Regions from separate parts of the Nocardioides korecus genome, predicted to be linked through region 2. Evidence: riboswitches for the same ligand, from Rfam matches in the RefSeq annotation. Region 2 holds a riboswitch; each other region holds the start of a gene.

What was found. A riboswitch is a leader RNA that binds a small molecule or an ion and turns the genes downstream of it on or off. The one in region 2 is predicted to bind cyclic di-AMP.
Positions count from the first base shown of each region.
Region 1: it holds a riboswitch for cyclic di-AMP, as region 2 does, so the genes downstream of both, ACYVDA_RS01185 (C40 family peptidase) here and ACYVDA_RS17640 (C40 family peptidase) in region 2, are expected to answer to the same signal.
Region 3: it holds a riboswitch for cyclic di-AMP, as region 2 does, so the genes downstream of both, ACYVDA_RS04740 (transglycosylase family protein) here and ACYVDA_RS17640 (C40 family peptidase) in region 2, are expected to answer to the same signal.

Region 1 is NZ_BAAGZO010000001.1:255,802-265,360, reverse strand. Features, by position in the region: gene ACYVDA_RS01230 (FHA domain-containing protein FhaB/FipA) at 1-278, opposite strand, end outside; gene ACYVDA_RS01225 (FhaA domain-containing protein) at 296-1,018, opposite strand; tRNA gene ACYVDA_RS01220 (tRNA-Leu) at 1,186-1,269, shown strand; gene ACYVDA_RS01215 (DUF1990 family protein) at 1,445-1,966, shown strand; gene ACYVDA_RS01210 (hypothetical protein) at 2,237-2,695, shown strand; gene ACYVDA_RS01205 (hypothetical protein) at 2,750-3,481, shown strand; gene ACYVDA_RS01200 (M1 family metallopeptidase) at 3,571-4,971, shown strand; gene ACYVDA_RS01195 (Rv0909 family putative TA system antitoxin) at 5,029-5,325, shown strand; gene ACYVDA_RS01190 (hypothetical protein) at 5,335-5,748, opposite strand; gene ACYVDA_RS01185 (C40 family peptidase) at 5,875-6,354, opposite strand; cyclic di-AMP (ydaO/yuaA leader) riboswitch at 6,358-6,566, opposite strand; gene ACYVDA_RS01180 (pyridoxamine 5'-phosphate oxidase family protein) at 6,637-7,152, opposite strand; gene ACYVDA_RS01175 (DUF4242 domain-containing protein) at 7,323-7,592, shown strand; gene ACYVDA_RS01170 (iron-containing alcohol dehydrogenase) at 7,727-8,971, shown strand; gene ACYVDA_RS01165 (MadS family sensor histidine kinase) at 8,976-9,559, shown strand, end outside.
Region 2 is NZ_BAAGZO010000009.1:146,288-155,846, forward strand. Features, by position in the region: gene ACYVDA_RS17635 (hypothetical protein) at 1-17, opposite strand, end outside; gene ACYVDA_RS17640 (C40 family peptidase) at 97-1,101, opposite strand; cyclic di-AMP (ydaO/yuaA leader) riboswitch at 1,114-1,291, opposite strand; gene ACYVDA_RS17645 (hypothetical protein) at 1,409-1,615, opposite strand; gene ACYVDA_RS17650 (DEDD exonuclease domain-containing protein) at 1,767-3,518, shown strand; gene ACYVDA_RS17655 (Lrp/AsnC family transcriptional regulator) at 3,581-3,859, shown strand; gene trpD (anthranilate phosphoribosyltransferase) at 3,876-4,901, opposite strand; gene ACYVDA_RS17665 (Rv3143 family two-component system response regulator) at 4,920-5,327, opposite strand; gene ACYVDA_RS17670 (cytochrome c oxidase assembly protein) at 5,338-6,249, opposite strand; gene ctaE (aa3-type cytochrome oxidase subunit III) at 6,331-6,969, shown strand; gene qcrC (cytochrome bc1 complex diheme cytochrome c subunit) at 6,996-7,859, shown strand; gene qcrA (cytochrome bc1 complex Rieske iron-sulfur subunit) at 7,862-8,911, shown strand; gene qcrB (cytochrome bc1 complex cytochrome b subunit) at 8,898-9,559, shown strand, end outside.
Region 3 is NZ_BAAGZO010000002.1:302,274-311,832, forward strand. Features, by position in the region: gene ACYVDA_RS04725 (T3SS (YopN, CesT) and YbjN peptide-binding chaperone 1) at 1-790, shown strand, start outside; gene ACYVDA_RS04730 (hypothetical protein) at 823-1,401, opposite strand; gene ACYVDA_RS04735 (hypothetical protein) at 1,500-2,999, shown strand; gene ACYVDA_RS04740 (transglycosylase family protein) at 3,021-3,362, opposite strand; cyclic di-AMP (ydaO/yuaA leader) riboswitch at 3,364-3,548, opposite strand; gene ACYVDA_RS04745 (MMPL family transporter) at 3,629-5,995, opposite strand; gene ACYVDA_RS04750 (TetR/AcrR family transcriptional regulator) at 6,057-6,671, opposite strand; gene malQ (4-alpha-glucanotransferase) at 6,789-8,201, shown strand; gene cynS (cyanase) at 8,220-8,654, opposite strand; gene ACYVDA_RS04765 (threonine/serine exporter family protein) at 8,783-9,559, shown strand, end outside.

The DNA of each region.
Region 1 (9,559 bases), on a different contig from region 2:
TCGTTGCCGCGGCCGATCAGCAGCGGGGCGTCCTCGAGCGAGGCGCTCTCACCCTTGTTGCCGCCCTCGACGATCACGACGTGGGTCGGCGCCCCGCGGCGGGGCTTGGCCGGCTTGCTGCGGGCCTTGCGCTCCTGGCGGGAGGGTCGGTCGGCCCCCTGACGGGCGACCCGGGCGCCGAACATGTCCGAGCGGACGACCGAGATGCAGGAGAGGACGAAGATCCACAGGATCGCCAGGTAGGCGAACCGGATGAGGACCAGGGTCAGCTCGGACAAGGCTCACGCACTCTCGGTCAGGCGCCGTGGCGCAGGCGCAGGGTCATGGTCGTCGTGCCGATCCTGATGGTCGCACCGTCGGCGAGGGTGGCCCGCTCGACGCGCGAGCCGTCGACCGAGATGCCGTTGGTCGAGCCGAGGTCGTGCACGGTGACCGTGGGCGGCCCCTGGCGGTCGTGGGCCTCCTCCACCCGGATCTCGGCGTGGCGCCGCGAGACGCCCGGGTCGTCGATGCGCAGGTCGGCGTCGTGGCCGCGTCCCACGACGATGCCGGGAGGGGTCAGCGGGAGACTCTCCCCGTTGACGACGAGCACGGCCGTGGCCCGGCGCACCTGGGTGTCGGTGGGGTCGCCGGCGGCCACGCTGCTGGGCGAGACCGAGCGGCTGCGGACCCGGAACCGGCCGGTGGTGAGGTCGTCGGCGGTCTCCAGCACCACCTCGACCGGTCCGGTGAAGACGTAGGACTGGTCGGCCGCGTGCTCGCGCAGCATCTCGGTCAGCTCGCGCGGCAGCTGCGGGCCGAGGCCCTCCAGGCGCTGGTGGTCGGCCTCGGAGAGCTCCACGTGGAACGTGTTGGGGACCAGGCGGCGGTCGCGGCTGAGGATCTGCGCGGAGTTGTCGACCTCGCGGTTGAGCGCCGAGGCGATCTCGACCGGCTGGACGGCGCTGCGGAAGGTGCGCGCGAAGACGCCGCTGATCATCTGCTCGAGACGGTTCTCGAAGCGCTGGAAGCCGCTCACGTCGCCTCCTCACCTTCACTGCTGTCGTCGGGGTGTCGTCGGGGTGCCGTCGGGACCACGCGTGGTTCACGCGTGACGGGTGTGGCGATGGTAGCGGTCGGCCCGCGGGGCCCGGGGCCCGGTTTGGGGGGGCGGCGGCCCATGGGTTACGGTTGCGCCTGCTTCAAGCGCGAGTGGCGGAATAGGCAGACGCGCACGGTTCAGGTCCGTGTGCCCGAAAGGGCGTGGGGGTTCAACTCCCCCCTCGCGCACGCTGAGGCTCCTCGGGTCGTGGTTCCCACGGCCGCAGGACCCTCACCAGGAGCAGTGGCCGGTCACCCAGGGATGGGTGACCGGCCCTTTCTGTCTGCACGCCGGGAGGCACGCGGCCCGGTGCCCGGGGCGAGCGCCGGGTCGAGCACGGGACGACCGCGTCACACTGGGCCCGTGACCTCGGAGCTGACCTACGCGGCGGTCGGGTCCACCTGCCCCGGGGCGGCGACCTGGGCCGAGCACCCCGCGGGCCTGCGCCGCCACGAGGAGACCGTGCGCATCGGGCACGGCGCGGAGCGGTGGGAGCGGGTCAGCGACGCGGTGCTCGCGTGGGGCGTGAAGACCCGCAGCGGCTTCACCGTCCGCCCGGTCACCGGTGGCAGCCCGCGCGTGCAGCCGGGTCGGCGCTACGTCCTCACCGCCCGCGTGGGTCCCGTGACGGTCCGCGAGCCCGTGCGGGTCGTGGCGGTGGTCGAGGAACCGGACCGGTGCGGCTTCGCCTACGGCACCGAGACCGGTCACCCGGTCTCGGGCGAGGAGGCCTTCATGGTCCACCGGACCCCCGACGGGACGATCTGGTTGACCCTGCGGTCGCTGACCGGCCCGGGCCGAGGTCCGTGGCGCCTGGTCTTCCCCGTCCTCCTGGTCGCCCAGCTCGGGTACCGCTGGCGCTACCGCCGGGCGCTGCGCGGCTGAGCCAGGACCGCCGGGCGTCCCGTTCGCGCCAGGCGTGGGCCCGGCAGCACCAGGCCGTTCCCGGCGCCGAGAGCGAGTGCAGCGGGCGGTTATCCACAGGCCGTGAAGTTGCTGTTGCCCTGGGTCGGTAGGGACGCTCTCGTAGGTGCTCAGAAGTGACCACCGACATCGGAGATGTTCCACATGAGGGCCAAGGCTGAGGCAGGGTCACATCCGACACCACCGGCGGCGTGTGCCCGTGGACGTGCGCGAGCCGCTCATGTTCTCGCCGTGTGGTGCGCCCTCCTGCTGCCACTCACCCTGGCCGCGCCCGCATCTGCCGATTCCGGTGACTTCCCGCGCGCCACGAAGACGGACGGCAAGCGGAACTACGTGTGGGTCGGGGAGGGCATCTACCAGAAGGTGACCGGCTACCACGCCGTGCCGGGCTGGCTGGTGGGGCGGATCATCTACTACGGGCACGAGGGCGCCCTCGCCTCCGGGTACTCGCCGTACTACCTCACGGTCCACGAGTACGAGTGCAACCAGAACGCCTGCCGGATGACGAGCCGGATGGTCAACATCCGGATGGTGATCGACTGGGGCGATGGTCGGGCGAACCACGGCGTGCTGAGGACGATGTACTGCCACATGAGGGTTCCGCGCAAGACGTGGCCGTCCTGGCTGCAGTCCGACGATCCGTACCTCGGTCCACCTGGTCCTCAGCACCCTCGGCTTTCGGCACAATGAAGAACGGCCTCGGTGACGGCCCTCTCGTGGGGCCCGGCGACTCGCGATGTGGGGGTGGAGCACGTGACGGATGGCATGCGCGACCGGGCGGCTGAGGTGCGTCGGCTGCTGCCATCCGGGTCTGCTGTGACGGACGCGACGATCGTCCGGGTGGACGATGCCCCGATCGGGTGCGTCGTGGTCTTCCACCAGTCTCGTAGCCCGTGGAGCTACGGGGTGGAGATCGACCTGCGAGAACCCCGGAGCGAGTACTACTACGGGGCGAGGTTCCCGGTGGCGAACTGGCGCGAGTGGCTGGACACCTTCCCCACCAACTTCATGGTGGACCTGGACACGGGGCTGGTGAGCGCATCGCGCCGCACGCAGGGTGCGGGGTACGTGCTGCTCCATCCCGACGTGCGATGGCCGGACCCGGAGGGGTGGGACCTCGACGTCGCCCCCGCGGGGCCGCAGGAAGGGGCGCCCGTCGAGCCTGACGCGCCGCTGTTCACCCTCGAAGCCCGGCCGACCTCCGGCGGGGGGCCATCCCTGCGGGCCACTGCCATCCGTGCCGGTGACGAGAGCACGGTCGTCATCTCGGTGGAGGAGCGCGTCGATGTCGGCGAGCTCCTGGCCCTGACCTGCCTGCGCGCCGCCTGCCACGTGGCCGAGCTGCGCGGCGCTCGCTGGGTGCGGACGGCGTCTTCGACCGTCCGGGCGGGGGACCTCGGCTTCGCCCCGACGGGTGAAGGTCACTGGCTCGCAGCCCGGACGACCTTCCTCGACGAGGCCTTTCCGAGCCGCTGAGGATCGACGGCTGGGCCCGGTGGGTCGTGCTGCTGTCGTAGGACCGGGAGTCTGGGAGGCTGGTCCCAGTCACCCCCTGGAGGATCCCCGTGCGCCGTACGACGTCCCTGCTCGCAGCCGCTGCGACCGCGCTCCCGCTGCTGGCCGTCGGTGCCGTCGGGAGCGCCGCGACCGCGAGCGACCCGGCGCCCGTCGCCGGCGCGACCACCTCGGGTGACTCGCTGTTCCCCGACGACGGCAACGGCGGCTACGACGCGCTGCGCTACCGCGTCCAGCTCGCCTACCGCGCGGATCGCAGCATCACCGCGACGACCCGGATGACGGCGCGGGCGCTGCGCCCGCTGTCGTCGTACTCCCTGGACCTCGAGGGGCTCACCGTGCGCTCCGTGCGCGTCGACGGTCGGGCGGCCCGGTTCGTCCGCCACGGCGACGAGCTGGTCGTGACCCCGGCGCGGGCGGTGCGCGGCACCTTCACCACCACCGTGTCGTACGCCGGGACGCCGCACCGCCACACCGACCCCGACGGGACCGGCGAGGGGTGGATCCGGACCCCGGACGGGGCGACCACCGTCAACGAGCCGGTCGGGTCGAAGACCTGGTTCCCGGGCAACGACACCCCGCGCGACAAGGCGACCTACACCTTCGTGGTCTCCGCGCCCTCGCGCCTGGCCGTGGCCGGCAACGGGGTGCTCGCGGGCAGGGCCCGGCACGGCGCCCGGACGACGTGGACCTGGCGCGGGACCCAGCCGATGGCCAGCTACCTGGCGATGGTCTCGATCGGCGACTACCGGGTCTACCGGTCCTCGTTGCGCACGCTGGCCGGGCGCACCCTCCCGGTCTGGTCGTTCGTGCAGCCCTCGCTCGGCACCCAGGCCGCGGCCCGCACCCTGCTGCCGAAGATCGTGCGCTGGGGCGAGCAGAAGTTCGGGCCCTACCCGTTCTCCAGCAGCGGCCTGGTCGCGCACACCCTCGACGTGGGCTACGCCCTGGAGACCCAGGACCGGCCGGTGTTCCCCGGCCCGGTGGACTCCTCCGAGGAGGTCCACGAGCTGGCCCACCAGTGGTTCGGCGACTCGGTCACCCCCGGCGACTGGGGCGACATCTGGCTCAACGAGGGCTTCGCGACCTACGCCCAGTGGCTGTGGGACGCCGACCACGGCGGGGACTCGACCGCGGCGACCTTCCGCTCGGCGTACGCCGCCAACGGAGCGTCCTCCGACCTCTGGTCCCCGGCCCCGGCCGCCCTGAGCGACCCCAAGGACCTCTTCGGGCCGGCCTACCTGCGGGGCGCGATGACGCTGGAGGTGCTGCGCGAGCGGATCGGCGACGGTCCCTTCTTCGCGGTGCTGCGGGCCTGGGCGCGCGAGCACCGCTACGGCACCGTCTCGACCGCCGACTTCACCCGGCTGGCCGAGCGGATCAGCGGCCAGCAGCTCGACACGCTCTTCCGGGACTGGCTGACCACCCCGTCGCGGCCCAGCGGCTACTGACCCGCTGACGGGGCCCGTGGCATCCTGGAGGGTCCCGGCCCCCACAGGAGACGAGCCATGAGCAGCATCAGCGAGACCCTGAAGCAGAAGATCGACGAGCTCGACCTCGACCGCCGCCTCAACGACGCCGTGGAGAACGGCGAGCAGCTCCTGCGGCGCGCCGTGGAGACGGCCGGCGACCTCGCCCACGACCACCGCGACGACGTGGACCGCGTGCTGGACCGGCTCACCGGGTCGATCGAGGACCGCACCGACGGTCGGTTCTCCGACCGGATCACCCAGGTGCGCGACAGCCTGGACGCCGGGCTGGGTCGGCTCGCGGAGCGCCGGACCGAGGGTCCCCCGCCCGAGTAGCCGGGAGGTCTAGCGGGGCGCGGGCACCAGCGTGGCCAGGGCGTGCACGACGTCGCGGACGGTCTGGCCCACGCCCGGGCCGACGGTGGTGTCGATGCCGGCGTAGCGCAGGCCGACCAGCAGCGCGACGACCAGCGCCAGGACGAGGCCGAGGGCGGCCAGCTGCGCGCCCGAGACGTCACGTCGGCTGGCGCGCGCCAGACCGGTGATCGAGACGACCACGGCGAGGACCGCGGCCAGGCAGGCCAGTCCGACGAGCGGTGCGAACGGCGTCGCGACCAGGGCGACGAGCCCGAGGTCGAAGCCCGCGACCGCGGTGGCCGAGGTCCGCACGGCGGGGGCGGGCGAGGCCTCGAAGAGATCGTCCATCAGCCGGGCGGAGTCCTGACGCTCGTCGCGCTCCTGGCGGTCCTGGATGGTCATGGACGCAGCGTAGGACGCGACCGCCGCCCCGCACGGTCACGTGGACCCGTGTCGGGGCGGCGGTTGCGCGGCCGCCGGTGAGTCGGCGGCGGCCGGTGGATCGGGTGCGGGAGGAGCAGGTGCCGGTCAGCCGCGCAGGGTCGCGCCGAACCAGCTGTTGGTCCACACCATCGTGCGGCTGACGCGCTCGCCGGTGCGGGGGGAGTGCAGCAGCTGGGCGCGACCGTGGATCCAGCGCAGGAAGATCGCGGCGTGGTAGACGCGGCCGCCGCTGGTGAAGAACATCAGGTCGCCCCGACGCAGGTGGCTGCGCGGGATGTGACGGGCGCGGGCCGCCTGGGCCGACGCGGTGCGGGGCATGCTGATGCCCGCGCGGCGGAAGGAGTAGTAGAGCAGGCCGGAGCAGTCGAACGAGCCGGGCCCGGCGGCGCCGTAGCGGTAGGGGTCACCGACCTGGTGCAGCGCGATGTCGGTGGCGCGGGCCACGCGGGAGGTAGTGGCGGCGGAGGCCTGGGGGGCCGGGCTCAGGGCCACGGCGGCGATGACGAGCATCAGCGTGAGGAGCGGGTTGAGCAGAAAACGGCGTACGGGCAGGCTGACGGGCATGGGGGGTCCTTTTCCACGCCTGTGAGGTCAGCTGTCGGGTTGGAGCTGGAAAGTTCCCTGAAATGCTCCGTCACCTGGCGGTGACTTCACCCCGAGTGCGCTGCGCCCGGATCTCTCCGGACGCGGTGCACGTTGAACCTGTGGGTCCCCCACTCCTGCCCTCTGGAGTCAGGTGGCACCCCGGGACGGGCAGGACTCGGCGTTCCCGGGGTGTGATCGACCCCGGAAAGGTACACCAGCCCTGTGGCTCAGGTCACCGGGACTCCGCAGTTCCGCAATGCCTCAGAGCTCGACGGTGCCGCTCTCGCCGACGTCGGGGCGGTCACCGGTGATCCGGGACTTCACGAAGGCCAGCGCCGAGGCGACCCGGCCACCGGGGGTGTCCCAGTACTCCGCCGAGTCCGACTCGACCTCCAGGAGCCGCACGTCCGGGCTGTCCTTGCCGTCGGGGAACCACGCGGCGACCATCGGGTTCCACAGCTCGTCGATCTTGGCCCGGTCGTCGCGGATCCGCCCGTGGCCGGCGACCGAGACCCAGGTGGAGCCGTCGGAGAAGGCGAGGTTGACCCGCTTCTCGGCCTCGATGTTGGCGGCCTGACCGCTGGTCGCGTCGATGAAGAACCAGACGTCGCCCTCGTCGGTGACCTGCTGGGGCGTCATCGGGTGGGAGTGCAGGCGTCCGTCGGAGCCGACCGAGGTGAGCATGCAGAAGCGGTCCTCGCGCATCAGCTCCACCACCTTGGACTGGTCGGCCACCTCGGACTGGTCGGCGGTGCGGTCCTGCGGTGCGGTGCTCATGGTGGTGCCCCTGACTGTCGGTTCGGTGCCGTGCTCCCTGGCCGCCACCGTAGCCAGCCGAGCCACACCACCTGCCCGGTCGGGGAGGTGCGGACCGCCCCGGGCGGACGGGTGCCGCGGCGGTGGTCGCGTCCTAGCCTGTGACGACCGCCACCAGCCAGGGAGCCGACGTGAACCGCTACGTGATCGAGAGGGAGCTGCCCGGTGCCGGGCAGCTCAGCGACGCCGAGCTGCACGACATCAGCGCGAAGTCCAACGAGGTGCTGGAGGGGATGTCGGACATCGCCTGGGTGCAGTCCTACGTCACCGAGGACAAGCTCTACTGCGTCTACGACACCGAGGACCCGCAGCTGATCGAGGAGCACGCGCGCCGCGGCGAGTTCCCCTGCACGGGGATCAGCCAGGTGCGCGCCGAGATCTCGCCGCAGACCGGCCGGTGACGCCGCCGGTCCGCGAGCGGGCGCCGAGGGCCTCCCCGCCGCCCGCCCCGGCGGGGTCGCCGAGGCGCTCGCACGGGCCCCGGCGGGGCTCGACAGCCGGAGTAGCCTCGGGTCCTCCCCACATTGGAACGCCGATGAGCCCCACCTCGACCTCGGGCACGACGCTGGCCCCCTCCGGCGTCGGCGAGCCCGCCCGGCCCCCCTCGGCGGTGACCTCGGGGTCGCAGGTGGCGAAGTTCCACGCCCCCGAGGTCGTCTTCGGGCTGGGGGCCCTGGAGGAGGCCGGCTTCGCCGCGCAGCGGCTGGGCGCGCGCCGCCCGATGGTGGTCACCGACCCCGGGATCATCGAGGCCGGGTGGGTCGAGGTGCTGCTGGGTCACCTGCGGGCCGTCGGGCTGCAGCCGGTGGTCTGGTCGCAGGTGACGCCGAACCCGAAGGACCACGAGGTCCGCGCGGCGTACGAGAAGTACGCCGAGGAGCGGTGCGACGTCCTGATCGGCATCGGGGGCGGCTCGTGCATCGACGCGGCCAAGGGCGTCGCGATCCTCTCGAGCAGCTGGCAGGACGGGGGCGACATCCTCGACTACGCCGGGGTCGACCAGGTCACCCGCCCGATCCCGCCGATGATGATGATCCCGAGCACCTCGGGGACCGGCGCCGACGTCTCGCAGTTCTGCATCGTCACCGACACCGACCGGTCGGTGAAGATCACGATCATGGGGCGCGCGCTGGTGCCCGACATCTCGCTGACCGACCCGCGGCTGCTCACCACGATGCCCGAGGCGCTGAACGCGGCGACCGGGCTGGACGCCCTGACCCACGGCATCGAGTCCTACGTCTCGCTGGCCCACAACCCGCTGGCCGACATCCACGCGCTCAACTCCGTGCGGCTGGTGGTGGGCCACCTGCGCACCACCATGACCAGCCCCCGCGAGGAGCACGCCCGGGCCAAGATGGCCCAGGCCAGCCTCGAGGCCGGCCTGGCCTTCACCAACGCGATCCTCGGCGCCACCCACGCGATGAGCCACCAGGTGGGCGGGCTGCTCGACGCGCCCCACGGCGTCGTCAACGGGGTGCTGCTGCCGCACGTGATCCGCTACAACGCGCGTGCCACGCCCGAACGGTTCGTGGCGCTCGCCCAGGCCGCCGGCCTCCAGGTCGACGGGCTGCCCGGCGAGGAGGCGGCCGAGCTGCTGGCCGCGCACGTCCGGCGCCTGGCCGACGACGTCGGCGTGCCCCGCGGCCTGCGCGACCTCGGGGTGCAGGAGGCCGACGTGCAGCGGATGGCCCGCACGGCGCTCGACGACGCGTGCCTCTCGACCAACCCGCGCACCGCCGACGAGACCGACGTCCTGCGGCTGTTCCGCGAGGCGCTGTAGGTCGATGTCGTCCGCCCGTGACCAGCCCCGCTCCGAGAGGGTCCCGCCCGACCGGACGTCGTCGGAGCGGACGCGCGCGCCGCGGCCCAGCCTGGCCACGCTGACCGGGGTCAGGTCCGGCAAGCGGTCCTACTACCGCGCCTACGTGCGCTCCGACGAGCGGATGGCCGCCGCGGTGCGCGCGATGGACTCGATCTCGCGTGCCGTGGTGCGCACGGTCGAGGGACCTCGCGGCCTGCTCGAGGAGGTCACCCGCGCGGCGGCGGCCCACCTGGAGGCCCGCTGGACGGTGCTCGCGCTGGTCGACGGCCAGCTGCGCGGCGCCCGGCCCCGCTTCCTGGCCCGCGACGCCGCCGGCCACGTGCACGACGAGGACGACCAGCTCCCCGACGGCGTACGCCGTGAGCTGGCGGCCGTGCGCTCGGGTCACGACGGGCCCTCCATCGAGGAGCACGGCTGGGTGCGGGTGCCGATGACCCTGGAGGGGCGCCGCGTCGGGAGCCTGGTGCTGCTGCACGGGCTGCGCGACGACCCCGAGCCCGGCGACCTCTCGGTGCTGCGGATCCTCGCCAACCAGGCGGCCGTCTC
Region 2 (9,559 bases):
AGCGCCGAGAGGGGCACGAGGGCCCGTCGGCGCAGGAGCCCACCCGGTGGGCGTGCCGAGGCGCCCGCCCCGGTGGGACGGGCGCCTCGAGGTGACTCAGCCGGGACGGACCGCACCGACGTACGGCATGTCGTGGAGACCGGAGATCTTCACACCGGTGCCCGGGTTGAGCGCGTTCACGATCTTGCCGTTGCCGATGTACATCCCGACGTGGCTGATCCCGCTGTAGTAGAACACCAGGTCGCCGGGCTGCAGCTCGCTCTCCGAGATGTGCCGGCCGGTGTTGTACTGCGCCGCGGCGTTGTGCGGCAGCGAGACGCCGGCCTGCGACCAGGCGGCCATCGTGAGGCCGGAGCAGTCGAAGGCGCTCGGGCCCGAGGCACCCCAGACGTAGGCCTTGCCGACCTGCGCCAGGGCGTAGGCCACGGCGGGCCCGTGGGCCACGACGGCCTTCTGCTGGGCCTCCTCGGCCTTCTTGCGAGCGGCCTCGGCCGCCTGCTGCTCGAGGGTGCTCACCCGAGCCTGCGCGGCACTCGCGCCGGCGCTGGCCGACGTGGCCTGGCGCTGGAGCGTGGCCTCACGCGCCGCCAGCCGCGTGACCTGCACGGTCGCGCCCGCCTCGCGGGTGGCGAGCTCGGCGATCGACTCGGTGGTGCTGGCGATCCGCTCGGTGCGGCCACCGGTGTCCTCGCTGACGGCCGCGACGCCGGTCAGCAGGGTCGTGGAGCCCGGGGTCTTGAGGACCGGGGGCGTCGCCGGGTCGGAGGTGCCGCCGGCGGACTGGTAGCCGTCCACGGCCATCGACGCGATCTCGGACTGCAGGCGCGTCACCACGCGCTTGCTGCGCGCGATCGAGGTGTCGATGCCCTTGAGGCGCTTGCGGGCCTGGGTCAGCGAGGTCTCGACCGCCTGGTGACGACCTCGGGCGAGGTCGGCCTGGTGGGACAGGGTGGCGGCGCGCGACTTGGCGGCGCCGATGGAGCTGGTGTCGGGAGCTGCGGAGGCCGGGCTCACCGAGGCGATGGAGAGTCCACCGATGGTGAGGGTGACGGCGAGTCCTGCAGTCGTGCGGGCAAACGGGTGGCTGTGACCGGCGCTCAAGAGAGGTCGGGCTCCTCTTTGTCTGGACGCCTACCAGGTGAGCTGACGGGTTCGGGCCCAAAGAAAGCCCTACCGGTCCTGCCGCCACTGTGGTGGCGAGCGAGGTCCGGATTCACCCCAGGAACGTTGGGTCCCCGGCTCCGAACGGTCGCATCCGAGGGCGACCGGTCAGACTCGGCGCGGCCTCCGAGTGCACCTTGTGGTGCCCTGGTCCGGAGGCCAATAGCGCCTCACACTAGGCGTGGGTCGCCCCGACGCCAAACCTCGTCCCGCTCCATGCGTGTGCGTTTCGCCACACCCGAGGCCCTCACGCCGACTCCACGGCGGGTCCCGCGACCGGGGTCACCATGCGCAGCGGAGGCACCAGCCCGGAGTCCGCGAGCACCGAGAGCGCCTGCTGCTCCTCGGCGTCGAAGCCGAGCTCGGGAGGGGGGCCGAGCAGGACGGTGACCACGCAGTCGTGGCACGACAGGCCTCGGACGAGGCAGGTGTCGCAGTCGATGCGGACGCTCATGGGGATCTCCTTGCGGTGGGTGACGGCAGGAGCAGGGGAAGGCCGTCGGGGGTGCGGGTCGAGCAGTGCCACGACTCCAGCAGCGACCACCGACAAGACCTCTCGGCCGCGTCTCCACGGTCGTGTCGGTGGGGGTGCCTACGGTCGTCCCATGAGCAGGTGGTCGGCACAGATGAGCTTCGACGAGCTGGGGCGCGCCCTGCGCGACGTCACCTTCTGCGTGGTCGACCTCGAGACCACCGGCGCCTCGGTCCAGGGCGGTGCCGGCATCACCGAGATCGGCGCCGTGAAGGTCCGCGGGGGCGAGGTCCTGGGCGAGTTCCAGACCCTGGTGAACCCCCGTGCCCAGATCCCCGCCTTCATCGCGGTGCTCACCGGGATCACCAACTCCATGGTCGCCACCGCCCCGTCGATCGACGTGGCCCTGCCCGCGTTCCTGGAGTTCGCACGCGGGTGCGTCCTGGTCGCCCACAACGCCCCCTTCGACATCGGGTTCCTCAAGCACTTCACCGCCGAGCAGGGCCGCGACTGGCCGGCCTTCGAGGTGGTCGACACCGCCCGGCTGGCCCGCCGCGTCGTGACCCGCGACGACGCGCCCAACTGCAAGCTGAGCTCGCTCGCGGTCGCCTTCGGCTCCGCGACGACCCCCGACCACCGGGCCCTGTCGGACGCCCGCGCCACGGTCGACGTGCTCCACGGGCTGATGGAGCGCCTGGGGGGTCTCGGGGTGCACACGCTCGAGGAGCTCCAGACCTTCACCTCGCGGGTCGCCCCGGCCGTGCGCCGCAAGCGGCACCTGGCCGAGCACCTCCCGCACTCCCCCGGGGTCTACCTGTTCCGCGACGAGCAGCAGCGCGTCCTCTACGTGGGCACCTCGCGGGACCTGCGCACCCGGGTGCGCAGCTACTTCACCGCCTCGGAGCAGCGCTCCCGGATGGGCGAGATGGTCGGGCTGGCCGCGTCGGTCACCGGCATCGAGTGCGCCACCCCTCTCGAGGCCGGCGTGCGCGAGCTGCGGCTGATCGCCGCGCACGAGCCGCGCTACAACCGGCGCAGCCGGCGGTCGGGCAAGGTCCACTGGCTCAAGCTCACCGTCGAGCCGTGGCCCCGCCTCTCCCTGGTGCGCCAGGTGGTCGAGGACGGCGCCGACTACCTGGGGCCGTTCGCGTCGCGCCGCGCGGCCGAGACCTGCCTCGCGGCGCTCCACGAGACCTTCCCGATCCGGCAGTGCAGCGGGCGGCTGCCCCTGGTGCCCACCCGCTCGGCCTGCGTCCTGGCGGAGCTGGGGCGGTGCGCCTCACCGTGCGACGGGTCCTCCTCGGTGGAGCACTACGCGGAGGTCGTCGCCCGGGTCCGGTCCTCCCTCACCGAGCGGCCCGACGAGGTGGTGGAGGTGATCGCGGCGCGGATGGACGCCCTGGCCGCCGGCGAGCGCTTCGAGGAGGCCGGGACCCACCGCGACCGCCTGGCCGCGTTCCTCCGGGCGGCCTCGCGCACCCAGCGGCTCGGCTCGTTGGCCTCGTGCAGCGAGCTCGTCGCCGCGCGACGCGAGGACGACCGCCGGTGGGCCGTCCACGTCGTGCGCCACGGCCGACTGGCCGCGGCCGGGGTGATCCCCCCCGACGCCCACGCCGGCGAGTGGGTCCGCCAGCTGCGCGAGTCCGCCGAGACGGTCACCGGCGGGCCCGGGCCGACGCCGGCGGCGACGGCCGCGGAGTCCGAGCAGATCCTGCGCTGGCTCGAGCAACCCGGGGTGCGCCTGGTGCACGTCGAGGGTGAGTGGGTGTGCCCGCTGGCCGGGGCCCAGCGGCACCTCGCGGTCCACGACGCCGTCGAGACCTCCCGGGCCTCCCTGGTGCCCTTCGACGAGCGCCGTCCGCTGGCCACCGTGCACCAGCCCTGACGGCCCTCATCACCGGCTCGCGGCGGCCCCGGGAGGACGACCGTGGCGGTACGTTGACCCGCATGATCACCGCCATCTCCTTCGTCAAGGCCGACGTCGCCCGCATCCCCGAGGTCGCGGAGGCGATCGCCGCCGTCGACGGCGTCAGCGAGGTCTACAGCGTCACCGGGCAGATCGACCTGATCGCCCTGGTCCGGGTGCGCGAGCACGAGGACGTCGCGCGCGTGATCGCCGACAACGTGAACAAGGTCGACGGCGTGCTGGCCACCGAGACCCACATCGCCTTCCGCACCTTCTCCAAGCACGACCTGGAGTCCGCGTTCTCGCTCGGCCTGGACTGAGGTCCGAGCGCGGCCGCTAGCGGGTCGCGGCGACCCAACGCTCGAGGAGCGCCCGCGAGGCGCCGGAGTCCACCGACTCCTCCGCGCGCGCCAGGCCGGCGGCGAGGCGCTCGAGCAGGGTCCCCGGGCCGGCCTCGTGCACGGCCAGCGCCGCGGCGGCGTTGAGGAGCACCGCGTCGCGCACCGGTCCGCGCTCGCCCGCCACCAGTCGGCGCACGACCTCCGCGTTGTACGCCGCGTCGCCCCCGCGCAGCGCCTCCGCGGTCCCCCGGGCCAGGCCGAGGTCCGACGGATCCACGGTGTGCGCGACGACGTCGCCCTCGGTGACCTCGAAGACCTGCGAGGTCGTCGTCGTGGTCAGCTCGTCGAGCCCGTCGTCCCCGCGGAACACCCACGCGTCGACGCCTCGCCGGGCGAAGACGCCGGCCATCACCGGGGCCATCCGCAGGTCGGCGCACCCGATCGCCTGGGCGTCGGGTCGGGCGGGGTTGGCCAGCGGGCCCAGGAAGTTGAAGGTCGTGCCGATGCCGAGCTCGCGACGCGGGACGGCCGCGTGCCGCATGGCGGGGTGGAACGCGGCGGCGAAGCAGAAGGTGATCCCCACCTCCTCGGCCAGCCGGCCCACCTCGCCCACCGGCAGGTCCAGCCGGATGCCGAGCTCCTCGAGCACGTCGGCGCTGCCGGACCTCGAGGACGCCGAGCGGCTGCCGTGCTTGACCACGGTGACCCCGGCCCCCGCGGCGACGATCGCGGCCATCGTCGAGATGTTCACCGAGTTCGACCGGTCCGCGCCGGTGCCCACGACGTCGAGGACGCGCCCCGGCACCGCGAGCGGGGCGGCTCGGGCGTACATCGCCTCCACGAGACCGTCCACCTCGTCGACCGTCTCGCCCTTGCTGCGCAGCGCGACGGCGAAGCCGGCGATCTGGCTGGGCGTGGCCAGGCCCGCGAGGATCTCGCCCATCGCCCAGGTGGTCTGCTCGGAGGTGAGGTCGTGCCCCGCGACCAGCGGCTCGAGGACGTCGGGCCAGGTCAGGGCCATCACAGGGCCATCAGACGGTCAGGTCCGCGCCGGCAGGCGCGGGCGCAGCAAGGTGATGACGGCCTCGGCCAGCTCGACGGGGTCCAACGGGTGCGCCACGGCGGCGTCGGCCCGCGACCAGGTGGCCAGCCAGTTGTCCTGCACCCGGCCGGTCAGCACCAGCAGCGGCGGGCAGCGGAAGATCTCGTCCTTGAGCTGCTTGGCGATCCCCAGCCCGCCGGCGGGCGCCGCCTCGCCGTCGAGGATGGCGAGGTCGATCGCGCCCGAGTCCATCTGCTGGATCACGACCGGCTCGGTCGCGACCTCGACGTACTCCAGCTCGGGGAGGTCGGGGTGGGGCCGCGGCCCGAGGGCCAGCACGACCTGCTGTCGCGTGTCGACGTCGTCGCTGTAGACGAGCACCTTCAGGGGGGCGGTCTGGCTCACCCGGGGGATGCTACCGGGTGGCTCCGGTCCCGTCGGCCACGCGCCGCGCGTCCCGCGCCGCCGTCTGCTCCAGCCGGTCCAGGCGGCGGTCCTCGCGCTTGGCCTCGGCCATCGAGGACCGCACCCACTGCACGAACAGCACCGCGAACAGGCTCAGCCCGATGGCGTCGCCGGAGCTCCACAGGATGCCCCCGGCCAGGTGCTGGTCGGCGGCCGGCGAGGGCAGCCACGGCATCGAGGCGTGGAGGTCGGGGTACCAGCGACCACCGATCAGCTGGACCTGACCCATGATCGTGACGCCCAGGAAGGCGTGGAACGGCAGCGTCATCACCAGCAGCAGCATCCGGAAGGGGTAGGCGACCCGCCCGGGGACCGGGTCTACGCCCAGGATCGGGGTGAAGAACAGCGCCCCCACGACCACGAGGTGCACGTGCATCAGCTCGTGGAGGAGGTCCGAGCGCAGCGTGGCGTCGTACCACCCGGTCATGTAGAGCGCCCACGGGCTGAGCACGTAGAGCCCGAAGGTCAGCGGGGCGAAGGTCAGCACCCGGGAGAACCGCGAGTGCAGGACGGCGAGCAGCCATCTGCGCGGACGGCGCGGCAGCGTGCGCAGCGCCAGGGTCACGGGCGCGCCCAGCGCGCAGAACAGCGGCACCACCATCGACAGGATCATGTGCTGGACCATGTGCACGCTCAGGAGCGTGTCGTCGTACGCCGCCAGGCCCGAGCAGGTCGCGAACAGGAACGACCCCAGACCGGCCACCACGAAGGCCACGGTGCGCCCCACGGGCCACCGGTCGCCGCGCTCGTACAGGCGCCAGACCCCGTAGAGGTAGAGGCCCGCTGCCCACGCCACCAGCACGAACAGCACCGGGGACAAGCCGGCCTGGGTGAAGACGGAGGACGGCGTGAAGGGGGGCACTGCTCCAGATTAGGTCGCCGTTCTCAGCAAAACACCGGGGGTAGGCACGCCTCCTACACAGGGTGGGGCAATAATGTCCCCGTGGCGACAGCAACGGCTATCCCGGCATCCCGACTCCACGGGCATCACGACCGACCCAGCATGGTCAGCGTCGGCACGATCGTGTGGCTCTCGAGCGAGCTGATGTTCTTCGCGGCGCTCTTCGCCGCCTACTTCACGATCCGATCGGTGAGCCCCGAGCTCTGGGCGCAGAACACCGAGAAGCTCAACGTCCCGTTCTCCTCGGTCAACACCACCATCCTGGTGCTGTCCTCGGTGACCTGCCAGCTCGGCGTGTTCAAGGCCGAGGACGGCATCGTCGGTCGCACCGGCAAGCTGTGGCAGTTCAAGCAGTGGGGTCTGCGCGAGTGGTTCGTGCTGACCTACGTCATGGGCTCCATCTTCATCGGTGGCCAGGCGTTCGAGTACGCCGAGCTCGTCCACGAGGGCGTGACCATCCCGTCGTCGGCGTACGGCACTGTCTTCTACCTCGCCACCGGGTTCCACGGCATCCACGTGACGGGCGGGCTGATCGCCTTCCTGTTCGTGCTCGGCCGCACCCTCATCGCGCGCAAGTTCACGCACGAGCAGGCCGTGACCGCGATCGTCGTGTCGTACTACTGGCACTTCGTCGACGTGGTCTGGATCGGCCTGTTCGCGACCGTCTACCTGATCAAGTAGCAACTGACCCCCGTAAGGACGCACTGGTGCGCATCCCCCGCACGATCTCTCACCGGATCTCCGGCCGTCTTTCCGCACGTCGTCGCAGCCGTTGGGCCGCGCCGCTCGTGCTCCTGCTGGCCCTCCTGACGACCGGCGGCCTCTACGCCGCGCTGGCCCCGGCCAACGCGGAGACCAAGACCTCGGACGCCGACATGGTGGCCAAGGGCAAGGCCCTGTTCCTCGTGGGCTGCTCCTCCTGCCACGGCAAGAACGCCGAGGGCATCCAGACCGAGCGGGGCAACCAGTACGGTCCCTCGCTCGTCGGCGTCGGCGCCGCCGCCGTCGACTTCCAGGTCGGCACCGGCCGGATGCCGATGGCCCAGCCGGGCACCCAGGCCGTCCGCAAGGCGCCGGTCTACGACAAGTCCGAGATCGCTGCCCTGGGGGCGTACGTCGCCTCGCTCGGCCCCGGCCCCTCGGTCCCCTCCACCTCGGAGTACTCCTCCAAGGGCGCCAGCAACGACGAGATCGTCCGCGGTGGCGAGTTCTTCCGCACCAACTGCACGGCGTGCCACAACTTCTCCGGCGCCGGTGGCGCCCTGCCCCGCGGCCGGTTCGCCCCGAGCCTGAAGGGCGTGTCCGAGAAGCACATCTACGAGGCCATGCTCACCGGCCCGCAGCAGATGCCGGTCTTCGCCGACAAGGTGCTCACCCCCCAGGACAAGCGCGACATCATCTCCTACCTGAAGAAGAACGAGCAGACCCCCAACTACGGCGGGTTCACGCTCGGTTCGCTGGGTCCGGTCACCGAGGGCATGGCCGCCTGGCTGGTCGGCATCGGTGGGCTGATCGGTGCCGCGGTCTGGATCGCGGCGCACTCCACCCGTTCCACCAGGAAGAAGGCCTGAGGATGAGTGACTCCAAGGACCTCAGCACGGTCGAGCCGGATCCGATCGCGGATCCCGGCCTGCCCGAGCACCTCCCCCGTCCCACCGACGTCGACGAGCACGCCGAGCGGCGTGCCGAGCGGCAGGTGGCGACCCTCTACACCGCGTCCGTGGTCTTCACGCTGCTGTTCTGCGTGTGCTACTTCGTGTTCAAGATCGGGGACAAGCCCTCGGTCGTCCTCGGCTTCGGCGCCTCCAACGTCACCCTGGGCCTGACCCTGGGCCTGGCGCTGCTGTGCATCGGCGTCGGAACCATCCAGTGGGCCCGCAAGCTGATGGCCGACACCGAGATGGTCGAGTACCGCCACCCCGCGGCCTCCTCCGCCGAGGACCGCGAGGAGACCCTGGCTGCGCTGTCGGCCGGGACCGAGGAGTCGGGCATCGCTCGCCGGCCCCTCATCCGCAACTCCCTCTTGGGCGCCCTCGGCGCCCTGGGTCTGCCGGCCATCGTCGCCCTGCGCGACCTGGGACCCCTCCCCGGCGACAAGCTCATGCACACCGTGTGGAAGAAGGGCATGCGGGTCGTCCAGGACGTCGACGGCTCGCCCATCAAGCCCGGTGACATGGAGGTCGGCCAGCTGGTCAACGGCGAGCCCGAGATCTTCTTCGCCAAGAAGGCCGACGGCGAGCCCGAGGTCGAGGGCGTCGAGCTCCAGGTCGAGAAGTCCAAGGCTGCGGTCATCATCGTGCGGATGCAGCCCGACGACATCAAGCCCGCCAAGGGCCGCGAGAACTGGGGTGTCGACGGCATCCTGTGCTACTCCAAGATCTGCACCCACGTCGGGTGCCCGATCTCCCTGTGGGAGCAGCAGACGCACCACCTGCTGTGCCCCTGCCACCAGTCCACCTTCGACCTCGCCGACAACGGCAAGGTCATCTTCGGTCCGGCCGCCCGTCACCTGCCGCAGCTGCCCATAGCTGTGGACGCCGAGGGTTACCTCGTCGCCACCAGTGACTTCACCGAGCCTGTCGGACCGAGCTTCTGGGAGCGGAACAACTATGAGCTCAAGTAACCCCTCCGTGGCGCGCACCAACGGGACCACCGCCGCCAAGGCAGACAAGCGATCCAAGGTCGGCGCCACCGCCGAGTGGGCCGACGAGCGCCTGGGCCTCGCGGGCCTGGCCAAGAAGAACCTCCGCAAGGTCTTCCCCGACCACTGGTCCTTCATGCTGGGCGAGATCGCCCTGTGGAGCTTCGTGGTCCTGCTGCTGACCGGCGTGTTCCTCACCCTGTGGTTCCGCCCGAGCATGGGCGAGGTCACCTACAACGGCTCCTACGACCAGCTGCGCGGCATCCAGATGTCGGAGGCCTACGCCTCCAGCCTGAACATCTCCTTCGACGTGCGCGCCGGTCTGCTGATGCGGCAGATGCACCACTGGGCCGCGATGATCTTCGTCGCCTCGATGATGATCCACATGCTCCGGGTGTTCTTCACCGGCGCCTTCCGCAAGCCGCGCGAGCTCAACTGGGTCATCGGCTCGGTGCTCCTGCTGCTCGGCACCCTCGAGGGCTTCACCGGCTACTCTCTGCCCGACGACCTGCTCTCGGGCACCGGCGTCCGTGCGGCGGACGGCTTCATGAAGGCCTCGCCGGTGATCGGCACCTACATGTCGTTCTTCCTCTTCGGTGGGGAGTTCCCGGGAGACTCGATCATCCCGCG
Region 3 (9,559 bases), on a different contig from region 2:
CGAGTGCGAGCCCCACCTGCGCCTGGCGCTGTGGGACGACGAGATCGCCCTCGAGGTCGGCACGGACGTGTTCCTGGCCGACGACGACGACCTCGACGAGGTGCAGCGCGCCGGGCTGCTGGCCCTGGGCTGGTCGGCGCCCGACGGGGTCGACCACCCGACCTGGTGGTGCGACGTGGAGATCGGCGAGCTCGACGCGGTGCTGTCCCTGGTCACGAGCACGCTGCGCGGCGTCTTCGACGTCGTCGACCCCGCGTTCCTCGACGTCGCGCCGCGCCCCGTGCCGGCCGCCGTGGCCGAGGAGGACCACGACGACCTGGTGCTGGGCTTCCCCACGACGACCGGCGAGCTGGCCGCGCTGGTCACCCAGGTGCTCGAGGGGGCGTACGGCGACGGCATCGCGCGCGACGCCGACGGCGACTTCCCGATCTGGACCGGCACGGTGCCGGTGTGGATCACCGCGATGGGCCCCCGCCGGGCGCTGCGCTTCTTCAGCCACGTCGTCATCGAGGTCGGCAACCCGGCGCAGGCCCGGATCGAGGTCGAGATCCTCAACCGGCGCACGCCGCTGCTGAAGTTCCACCTGGCCGGCGACGTGCTGATCGCCTCCTACGAGCTGCCCGCCAGCCCCTTCATCGGACCCACGGTGATGGGCACGCTCGACGAGATCGCCGACATCCTCGACGACCTCGCCCAGGACCTGGCCGACCGGGTCGGGGGCCGGTTGTTCTTCGACGCCGTCCACGAGTCGCACGAGACCCACGAGGCGCACGAGGACGACGGGGCCTGAAGGGTCCCGACGCGCCCGACCGGGAAGGGGCGCTAGGAGGCGAAGTGGCCGCGGTAGTGGTCGCGGTACTGCTCGGCGACCAGGTCGAGCCGGTCCTCGGGGCGGCCCTGGAGCCGGCGTACGCGCAGACGGCCCGCCAGGCAGGACTCCTCGGAGTCGGTGGGGTCGTGCTCGTCGAGGGCCAGCAGGCCGATGTTGAACCAGCGCTCGGCCTCCTCCAGGCGCTCGGCCTGCTCCAGCACCTCGCCGACGACCTCGTGGAAGCTGCCGCGGACGTCGCCCGCGGCCGAGGCCTTGCGCAGCGTCTCGAGCAGGCTCTCGACCTCGTCGTCCAGCCCGAGGGACAGGAAGCAGCCGAGAAGCTCGGCGCGAGGATCGATGGTGACCTCGCCGGGCTCGGCGGCCGAGCGCTCCAGCCAGGTGCGGGCCGCCACCGGGTCGCCGGCCATCAGGGCCTTCTCACCGGCGAAGAACAGCGCCTCGGCGCGCCCGGGGGCGCCGGGCGGGAGGCCGGCCACCAGGTCCTCCACCGCCGTGAGGCAGGCGTCGGGCGGGAGCGTGGACTCCCACTCCTCGAGCTGGTCACAGACATCGTCGAAACTGCCGGTCACCGGGACATGGTGCAACAGATCGCGTCCGATTTCATCCTGCGTGAGGCCTCTCGGGGTTCGTGTCGAGTGTCCTCGAGGGGTTCGGGCACCATGAGGCCATGACGAACCCCGAGCAAGCCGACCGCCGCGGACTGGTCTTCCCGACCGACGCCGAGGGCCGCCGCAGCACCTCCTCCACCGGACGCGCGGTGGTTGCCGACGCGTTGCGCGGGGTGGACGCGACCGGCGCGCGGGCGGCCGAGCAGGCCACGGCGTGGCGCTCGGACTACCTGACGCACATGCGGCGCCTGGTCGAGGCGGGGCTGTCCTCGCCCGACGACGCCGTCACCATCGCCCGTGACGGGCTGGCCTCGCTCAACCGACGCATGCGGGTCGCCGACAAGGCCGGCGAGCACCCGCTCCCGGAGTGGCCGGAGGTGGCGGCCGGCGTCGCGGGCGACCTCGGCGCCGGCCCCGTCAGCGGCGTGGAGGTGATCGGCAACGGCGAGCCGGTGCGCGAGCTGGTGCTGCCCTACCGCGGCGAGCGGCTGCGCGGGCCCGGCGTACGCCGTCGGGTGGAGAAGTGGGTCGCCGCCGGCGTCGTGGAGCCGAGCGTCGGTGAGGCCGTGGAGGCCGTCCTGGACAACCCCGACTGGCTGCGGCTCGAGGGCCGCACCGTGGCCGTCCTCGGCGCGGGCTCCGAGATGGGCCCGCTGCCCGCGCTGATGCGGTGGGGTGCCCGGGTCGCGGCCGTCGACCTGGCCCGCCCCGACATCTGGCGGCGCACCCTCGAGCTGGCCAAGGACGGGGCCGGCAGCCTCGTGGCGCCGGTCGCCGGGGGCGCCTCCGGCCCGCTGGACGAGGTCGCCGGCGTCGACCTGCTCACCGCGGTGCCCGCCGTCGCGCGGTGGCTGGCCGAGCAGCCCGGCGAGCTCGTGGTCGGCAACTACGTCTACGCCGACGGCGCGGTCAACCTGCGGCTCTCCGCGGCCGTCGACGAGCTCACGACGCGGCTCCAGGACGCCCGCGACGACGTCGCGCTCGGGTTCCTGGCCACGCCGACCGACGTGTTCGCCGTGCCGGGGGAGGCCGTCGCCGCGTCCACGGCGGCGTACGAGGGTCGGGGGGCGCGGTCCAAGGTCGTCGGGCGCCCGCTGCGCACGCTGACCGGGGGCCGTCTCCTGCGTCGCCAGTACGTCGCCGGCAGCGACCCCGGCGTCAACGACTCCCTGGTCGCCCAGCAGGGCCCGAACTACGCCCTGGCCAAGCGGGTGCACCGCTGGCGCGCGACCGTGGCCCGCGCCGAGGGGTCGACGGTGTCGATGAACGTCGCCCCGCCGACGCGGACCCGCTCGGTGGTCAAGAACCGCGCGCTGGCCGCGGCGTACGCCGGGGCGCACCGGTTCGGCGTCGAGGTCTTCGACCCGTCCACCTCCAACGTGCTGATGGCCGCGCTGCTCGTGCACGACCTGCACACCGGCGGCGGCCCGCGCCACGAGCACCCCTGGCAGGACGAGGCGTACGCCGCGGCCCACGGGGGTCTGTGGCGCACGGCGTACGCCCCGCGGAGCGCGCTGGGCCTCGCCGCGGTGCTGGGGTACGGCGCGGCCCGGGGCTGAGCGGTCTGCTGGACCGAGGGGTCAGCGGACGCCGATGCGGCGCGAGCAGGAGGGCCAGGCGCCCCAGCCCTGGTTGTTCCTGATCCGGGTGGCGATCTTCACCTGCTGGTAGCGGGAGGCGGCGTGGGCGTCGCGGGCGTACCGCTTGCCGCCGTAGGCGCGCCAGGTGCCGCTGGAGATCTGGAGGCCGCCGTAGTAGCCGTTGTGGGTGTTGATGTGCCACCGGCCGCCGGACTCGCAGTTGGCCAGGCGCTGCCAGGTGCGCATGGTGGCCGCGTCGGCGGAGCCGGCGAAGGAGAGGGTGACCAGGACGGTGGTGACCAGGGCGACCGCGAGAGCGGACGCGAGGGTGCGCAGGCGCATGAGTGTTCCTCCGGGCGCCTGCGGGGTTAGCTGTCGGGTTCGGGCTGGAGTTGCCCGGCCACGTGTGTGGCCTCACCCCAGGACCGGCGCGGTGGGCGCTGGTCCGGTGGAACGTGGGTTCCCCGCTCCTGTCCGCGTGTGATCCGTGGGCCCCTCGCTCCGGACAGGATTGGGCGACGACGGGGGGCGCCCCGGTGCTCCGGGACGCCCCAGACCCTAGACGGGCCACGCGCCGGGCGGCAATGGCACACGCGTGCCATGTGGACCTAGGCGTGCGTGAGGTCGGGCTCGCGCTCGCCGGTGGGCTCGTCGTCGGGCTCGTCGGGCTCGTCGGACTCCTCGGTGGGGTCGGCGAGGTGGGTGCCGACGTACTCCGTCTGCAGGCGCTCGCCCTCGACGTCGACCGAGGGCAGCACCCGGTCCAGCCAGCGGGGGAGCCACCAGGCCTTGTCGCCCAGGAGGTACATCACCGCCGGGATCAGGGCCATCCGCACCACGAAGGCGTCGAAGAAGACCGCCGCGGCCAGTGCGAAGCCGATCGACTGGATCAGCGGGTCGGGCTGGAGGATGAAGGCGGCGAAGACCGAGATCATGATGGTCGCGGCCGCCACGACGACGCGGGCGCTGTTGCGGAACCCGTCGACCACGGCCTCGCGCGCCGACATCCCGTGCACGAACGCCTCGCGCATCCGGGTCACCAGGAACACCTGGTAGTCCATCGCCAGGCCGAACACGATGCCCATCACGATGATCGGCATGAAGCTCACCAGCGGCTGACCCTCGACCAGGCCGAGGTGGCCCTCCTGGAAGATCAGGACCGTGGCCCCGAGCGTGGCCAGGACCGAGAGCAGGAAGCCCAGCGTCGCGGTCAGCGGGACCAGGACCGAGCGGAACACCAGCATCAGCAGCAGGAACGCCAGGCCCACGATGATCAGCAGGTACGCCGGGAGCGCGTTGGTCAGCCGGTCGGAGACGTCGGTCTGGATCGCGACCACGCCGGTGACGCCGACGCTCGTGCCGGAGCGGGCCTCGATGCCCGACTGCCCCGACCGCAGCGTCGAGAGCAGGTCGGTGGTGGCCTGGGCGTCGGGTCCGGTGCGCGGAGTGACCAGCACCTGGGCGCCCGTGCCGGCCTGGTTCATGGCGATGACCTGCGCGTTGGTCACGCCCTTCTCCCGCGCGGCCCAGGAGACGACCTGGCCGATGGCCTTCGAGCGCTCGGCGCGCGAGCCGGCCTCGCGGGCGTCGACGACGACCAGCAGGGGAGCCTCGCGGCCGGGGCCGAAGGCGCTGGAGATCAGGTCGGAGGCCTGCCGCTGGGTGGTGCCCTGGGCGGCGGTGGAGTCGGTCGGCAGCGCCAGGTGCAGGTCCTTGGCGGGCACGGCCAGCGCGCCGAGGCCGACCACGACCAGCAGGAGCACGACGACCGGCGCGCGACCCACGAGCCGGGCCCAGCGGACGCCGTTGTTGAGCGCGAGCCCGTGGGCGTCGTGCTTGTCCTCGCGGCGGCGCACCCGGCCGGCGAAGGCCTTCTCGCCGAGCATGCCGAGCACGGCGGGCAGCAGGGTGAGGGCGACCAGCACGGCCATGAACACGGTGCCGGCGGCGGCCAGGCCCATGCTGGTCAGGAACGGGATGCCGACGACGCTGAGGGCGGCCAGCGCGATCAGGACGGTCAGGCCGGCGAACACCACGGCCGAGCCGGCGGTGCCGACCGCGCGGCCCACGGCCTCGGAGCGCTCGCGGCCCCGCCGCAGCTCGTTGCGGTAGCGGGCCAGGATGAACAGCGTGTAGTCGATCCCGACCGCCAGGCCGATCATCGTGGCCAGGATCGGGGTGGTGGTGCCGATCGTGGTGAAGGCCGTGGCGCCGGTGATGCCGAGGATGCCCAGCCCCACGCCCACCAGGGCGGAGAGGATCGGCAGGCCGGCGGCGACCAGCGAGCCGAAGGTGATCATCAGGACGACCAGGGCCACGCCGATGCCGACGAGCTCGCTGGTGCCGCCGGTCTCGGGCACGGCCTGCATGCCCGAGCCGTTGACCTGGGCGTCGAGGCCGGAGGCGCGGGCGTCGGCGAGGTCGGCGAGCAGGGTGTCGCGGGTGTACGTCGTGACGTCGGCCACGGACCCCACCGCGAAGGTCCACGTGATGGTGCCGGTCCGGCCGTCGGCGCTCAGCGGGAGCAGGGCCTTGGCGTTGGCCTGGGCGACCGGCTTCGGGGTGCCGCCCTTGACCGACTCGCTGACGGCGCGCTGGTACTGCGCGTCCGAGGCGCGCACCGGGTTGACCAGCCGCACGTCGCGCGGCATCTGGGTCAGCCGGGAGAGGTCGGCGACGAGCGCGTCGACCTTGGCGGCGTACTCCTTCTCGCGCAGGGTGTGCCCCTGGGGCGCCGCGACCACGACGGTGAGGCTGGCCTGGTCCTGGGCATCGGGGGTGCCGGGGAACAGCTCCTTCTGGAGGTCCTGGGCCTTGAGCGAGGGGATGCCGGGGATGGAGAAGCTGTCGACCATCGGCTTGGAGATCGACGTGGCGACCACCCCGATGCCGATCAGCGCGATCAGCCAGGCGGCGACGAAGACGGGCCAGCGGCGGAACGCGGTGCGGCCGAGGCGGTAGAGCAGGGTGGCCATGGGGGGCTCCAGGAGGTCAGGGAGGGGAGGCGCAGGGGGAGGGCGGGAGGCAGGGACGGGGTCAGCGGAGCAGGTCGCGGGCGGTGGCCAGCGAGTCGAGGAAGAGCGGGGCGAGGTCGGCGCCGTGGTCACCGGTCAGGAACCGGTCCATGGACAGGTGCAGGCAGGCGACGACGACGGCCAGGGCGACGTCGAAGCGCCCCCGGTCGTACGCCGACCCCTCGCGCTGCTGGACGAACTCCTGGCAGGACTCGACCAGCTCCTGGAGCCGTTGCAGCGCCAGGGCGAGCAGGCGGGGGTGGGCGTGCAGGGCCTCGCGACCCAGCGCGACCTGCTCGGGGGTCTCGGGGTTCTGCTGCAGGATCTCGACCACGAGGGTGGCCAGGTCGTCGACCAGGCTGCCGTGGGGGCCGCCGGCCACGAAGGTCTCGAAGAGCTCCGGGGTGGGGCTGGGGAACGGGCCGAGGACGGCGTCGTCCTTGCCGGGCACGTAGTTGAACAGGGTGCGCCGGGAGACGCCGGTCTCCTGGGCGAGGTCGTCCATCGTGAAGCCGTCCAGGCCGTGCTGGACGGTCAGGCGGCGGGCCACCTCGGTGATCCGCTGCGCGGTCTGCTGCCGCTTGGCCGTGCGCAGGTCGGGCGCGGCGTTCGGAGCCGTGGTTGCACTCTGGGTCACGAAGTGCAGTTTTGCACTCAGGTGGGCGTGAGTGCAAAAGGTCGGGTGGTGGTGTGCGTCACGCCCGGGTGGGCCGGCGCCCGCGGGGGCGGGTCGGTGAGCCCTAGGATCACGGGCATGTCTGAAGGCGCCGTCGGGTCCGGTCCGCTCCAGGTGCGTCGCGCGGGCGTCCTGCTCCACGTCACCTCGCTCCCCGAGGGTGACCTGGGTCCGGGGGCGCACGCGTTCGTGGACTTCCTGGCCGACGCCGGCGTGAGCGTCTGGCAGGTGCTGCCGCTGGTGCCGGTGCACGAGGACGAGGGGTCGCCGTACAACTCCCTCTCGGCGATGGCCGGCAACCCGCTGCTGATCAGCGCCGAGCTGCGCGACGAGGCGGGCCTGGGGTCGGTGGCCGAGCTCAGCGAGGAGCAGCGCACGCAGTTCGAGGTGTGGTGCGAGCAGCAGCCCTGGCTCGAGGAGTACGCCGAGTTCACCGTGCTGCGCGAGCTGGCCGGGCGCACCTCGTGGCTCACCTGGGAGCCCGGCCTGCGCGACCGCGACCCCGAGCGGGTCGCCGAGGTGCTCGCGCCGGTGGCCGACCGCGTCGAGGCGGTGCGCCTGGAGCAGTGGGTCTTCGCCGAGCAGTGGCTCTCGCTGACCACCCACGCCGCCGCGCGGGGCGTCCTGCTCTTCGGCGACCTGCCGATCTTCGTGGCCCCCGACAGCGCCGACGTCTGGGCGGCCCGGGAGCTCTTCCAGCTCGACGACCAGGGCCGGCCGACCGAGGTGACCGGGGTGCCGCCGGACTACTTCGCCGTGGACGGCCAGCGCTGGAACAACCCGCACTACGACTGGGAGGCCATGGCCGCCGACGGGTTCGCCTGGTGGCGCCGACGGATCGCCCGCCAGCGCGAGCTGTTCGACCTCGTGCGGATCGACCACTTCCGCGGGTTCGAGGCCGCCTGGCACGTCCCCGTCGACGCCCCCACCGCCAAGGACGGCCACTGGGTCACCGGGCCCGGCCACGCCGTGCTGGAGGCGCTGGTCGAGGCCGCCGGCCCCGGGACGCTCGTGGCCGAGGACCTCGGCGTGATCACCCCCGAGGTCGACCGGCTGCGCACCGACTTCGGCCTGCCGGGGATGAAGGTGCTCCAGTTCGCCTTCGACGGCGACGCCGAGAACCCCTACCTGCCCGAGCGCCACGGCGTGAACGCGGTCGTCTACACCGGCACCCACGACAACGACACCACGCTCGGCTGGTGGCGCTCGATCGACGAGGACACCCGGCGGCGCACCCGCGAGCACCTCCAGGACCCGACCGAGGAGATGCCGTGGGCGCTCGTGCGGCTCGCGACGGCCTCGACCGCGCAGCTGGCCGTCGTGCCCGCCCAGGACCTGCTCGGCCTGGGCAGCGAGGCCCGGATGAACACCCCCGGCGTGCGCGACGGCAACTGGGGCTGGCGGGCGCCGGCCGGCTCCTTCACCCCCGCGCTCGCCGAGCGGCTCCGGGGCCTGGTCGAGGACGCCGAGCGGGCGCCGCACCGGCGCTAGCGAGGGGCGCGCGGCGCCTCACCAGCGGTAGTCGAGGAACTTCCCGTCGAAGGTCACCACGACCCGGTCGCCGTCGGGGTCGGGCCGGCGCGAGACGTCGAGCCTGAAGTTGATGGCGCTCATGATGCCGTCGCCGAACTCCTCGTGGATCAGCTCCTTGATGGTCGGGCCGTAGACCTGGAGCGCCTCGTGGAAGCGGTAGATCGTCGGGTCGCCCAGCAGCTCGGGCTCGGCGGTCCGGTAGGGCTGGCGCTGCAGCCGGGCCACGTCGTCGGCCGTCAGGTCCAGCAGGGCGCCGGCCTTCTCGGCGAGCTCGGCCGGGACCGGGTGCTGGCCGAACAGGGCGGCCACGGTCCACTCCTTGGGTCGGCCGAGCGCCTCGGCGATCTCGGCCCAGGTGAGGCCGGCGGACTGCTTGGCGGCGAGCACGCGCTCGCGGAGGTCGGAGGTCATGGCTGCCACCGTAGGGCCGCCGTGTGACGGTCCGGTGACGCGGGCTCCCGACCGTCCGCGGGGTCCCCTGTGAATCGCCTCACCGCGCTCGCACGAGGGGCTGGGGGAGGCGGTCGCGGAGGCCCACAATGGCGGGCGTGACTGACGCCCGTGAGACCTACAAGGTCCTCGACCTCGCCCTGCGGATCGGGGAGATCCTGCTCTCCTCCGGCGCCGGGGCGGCGGACGTCACGGCGACCATGCTGGGCGTCACCCAGCACCTCGGGCTGCGCAACGCCGACGTCGACGTGACCTTCACGCTGCTGCGGATGAGCTACCAGAGCGACCCCGACGAGGTGCCGGTCCTGCTGACCCGCAACGTCGCGGTGCGCGACATCGACTACGACGACCTGACCCGCGTCCAGGAGCTGGTCGACGACGTCCTCACCGACCGCGTGGACGTCACCGAGGCGCGGGCCCGGGTGGCGCGGATCAACTCCACCGGCCACTGGCTGCCCCGGTGGGCGGTGACGCTGGGGTCCGGCGCCGTCGGCGGGGCGATCGCCCCGATCCTGGGCGGCGGCCTGGTGGTGACGGTGGTCGCCACGGTCGCCAGCGTCCTGATCACCCTGCTCATGCAGGTGCTGAGCCGCCAGCAGTGGCCGATGTTCTACCAGCAGGCGGCCGGCGGGCTGCTGGCCACGCTGCTCGCGCTCGGCACCGGCGCGCTCGAGCAGCAGCTGGACCTCGACGTGGACACCTCGCTGGTGATCACGGCGAGCATCGTGATGCTGCTCTCCGGGATCGGCTTCATGGGGGCCATCCAGGACGCGCTCAGCGGTTTCTACCTGACCTCGGGGGCACGGGTGATCGAGGCGCTGCTGGCCACCGCCGGGCTGATCGCGGGCGTCTCGGCCGGTCTGGCG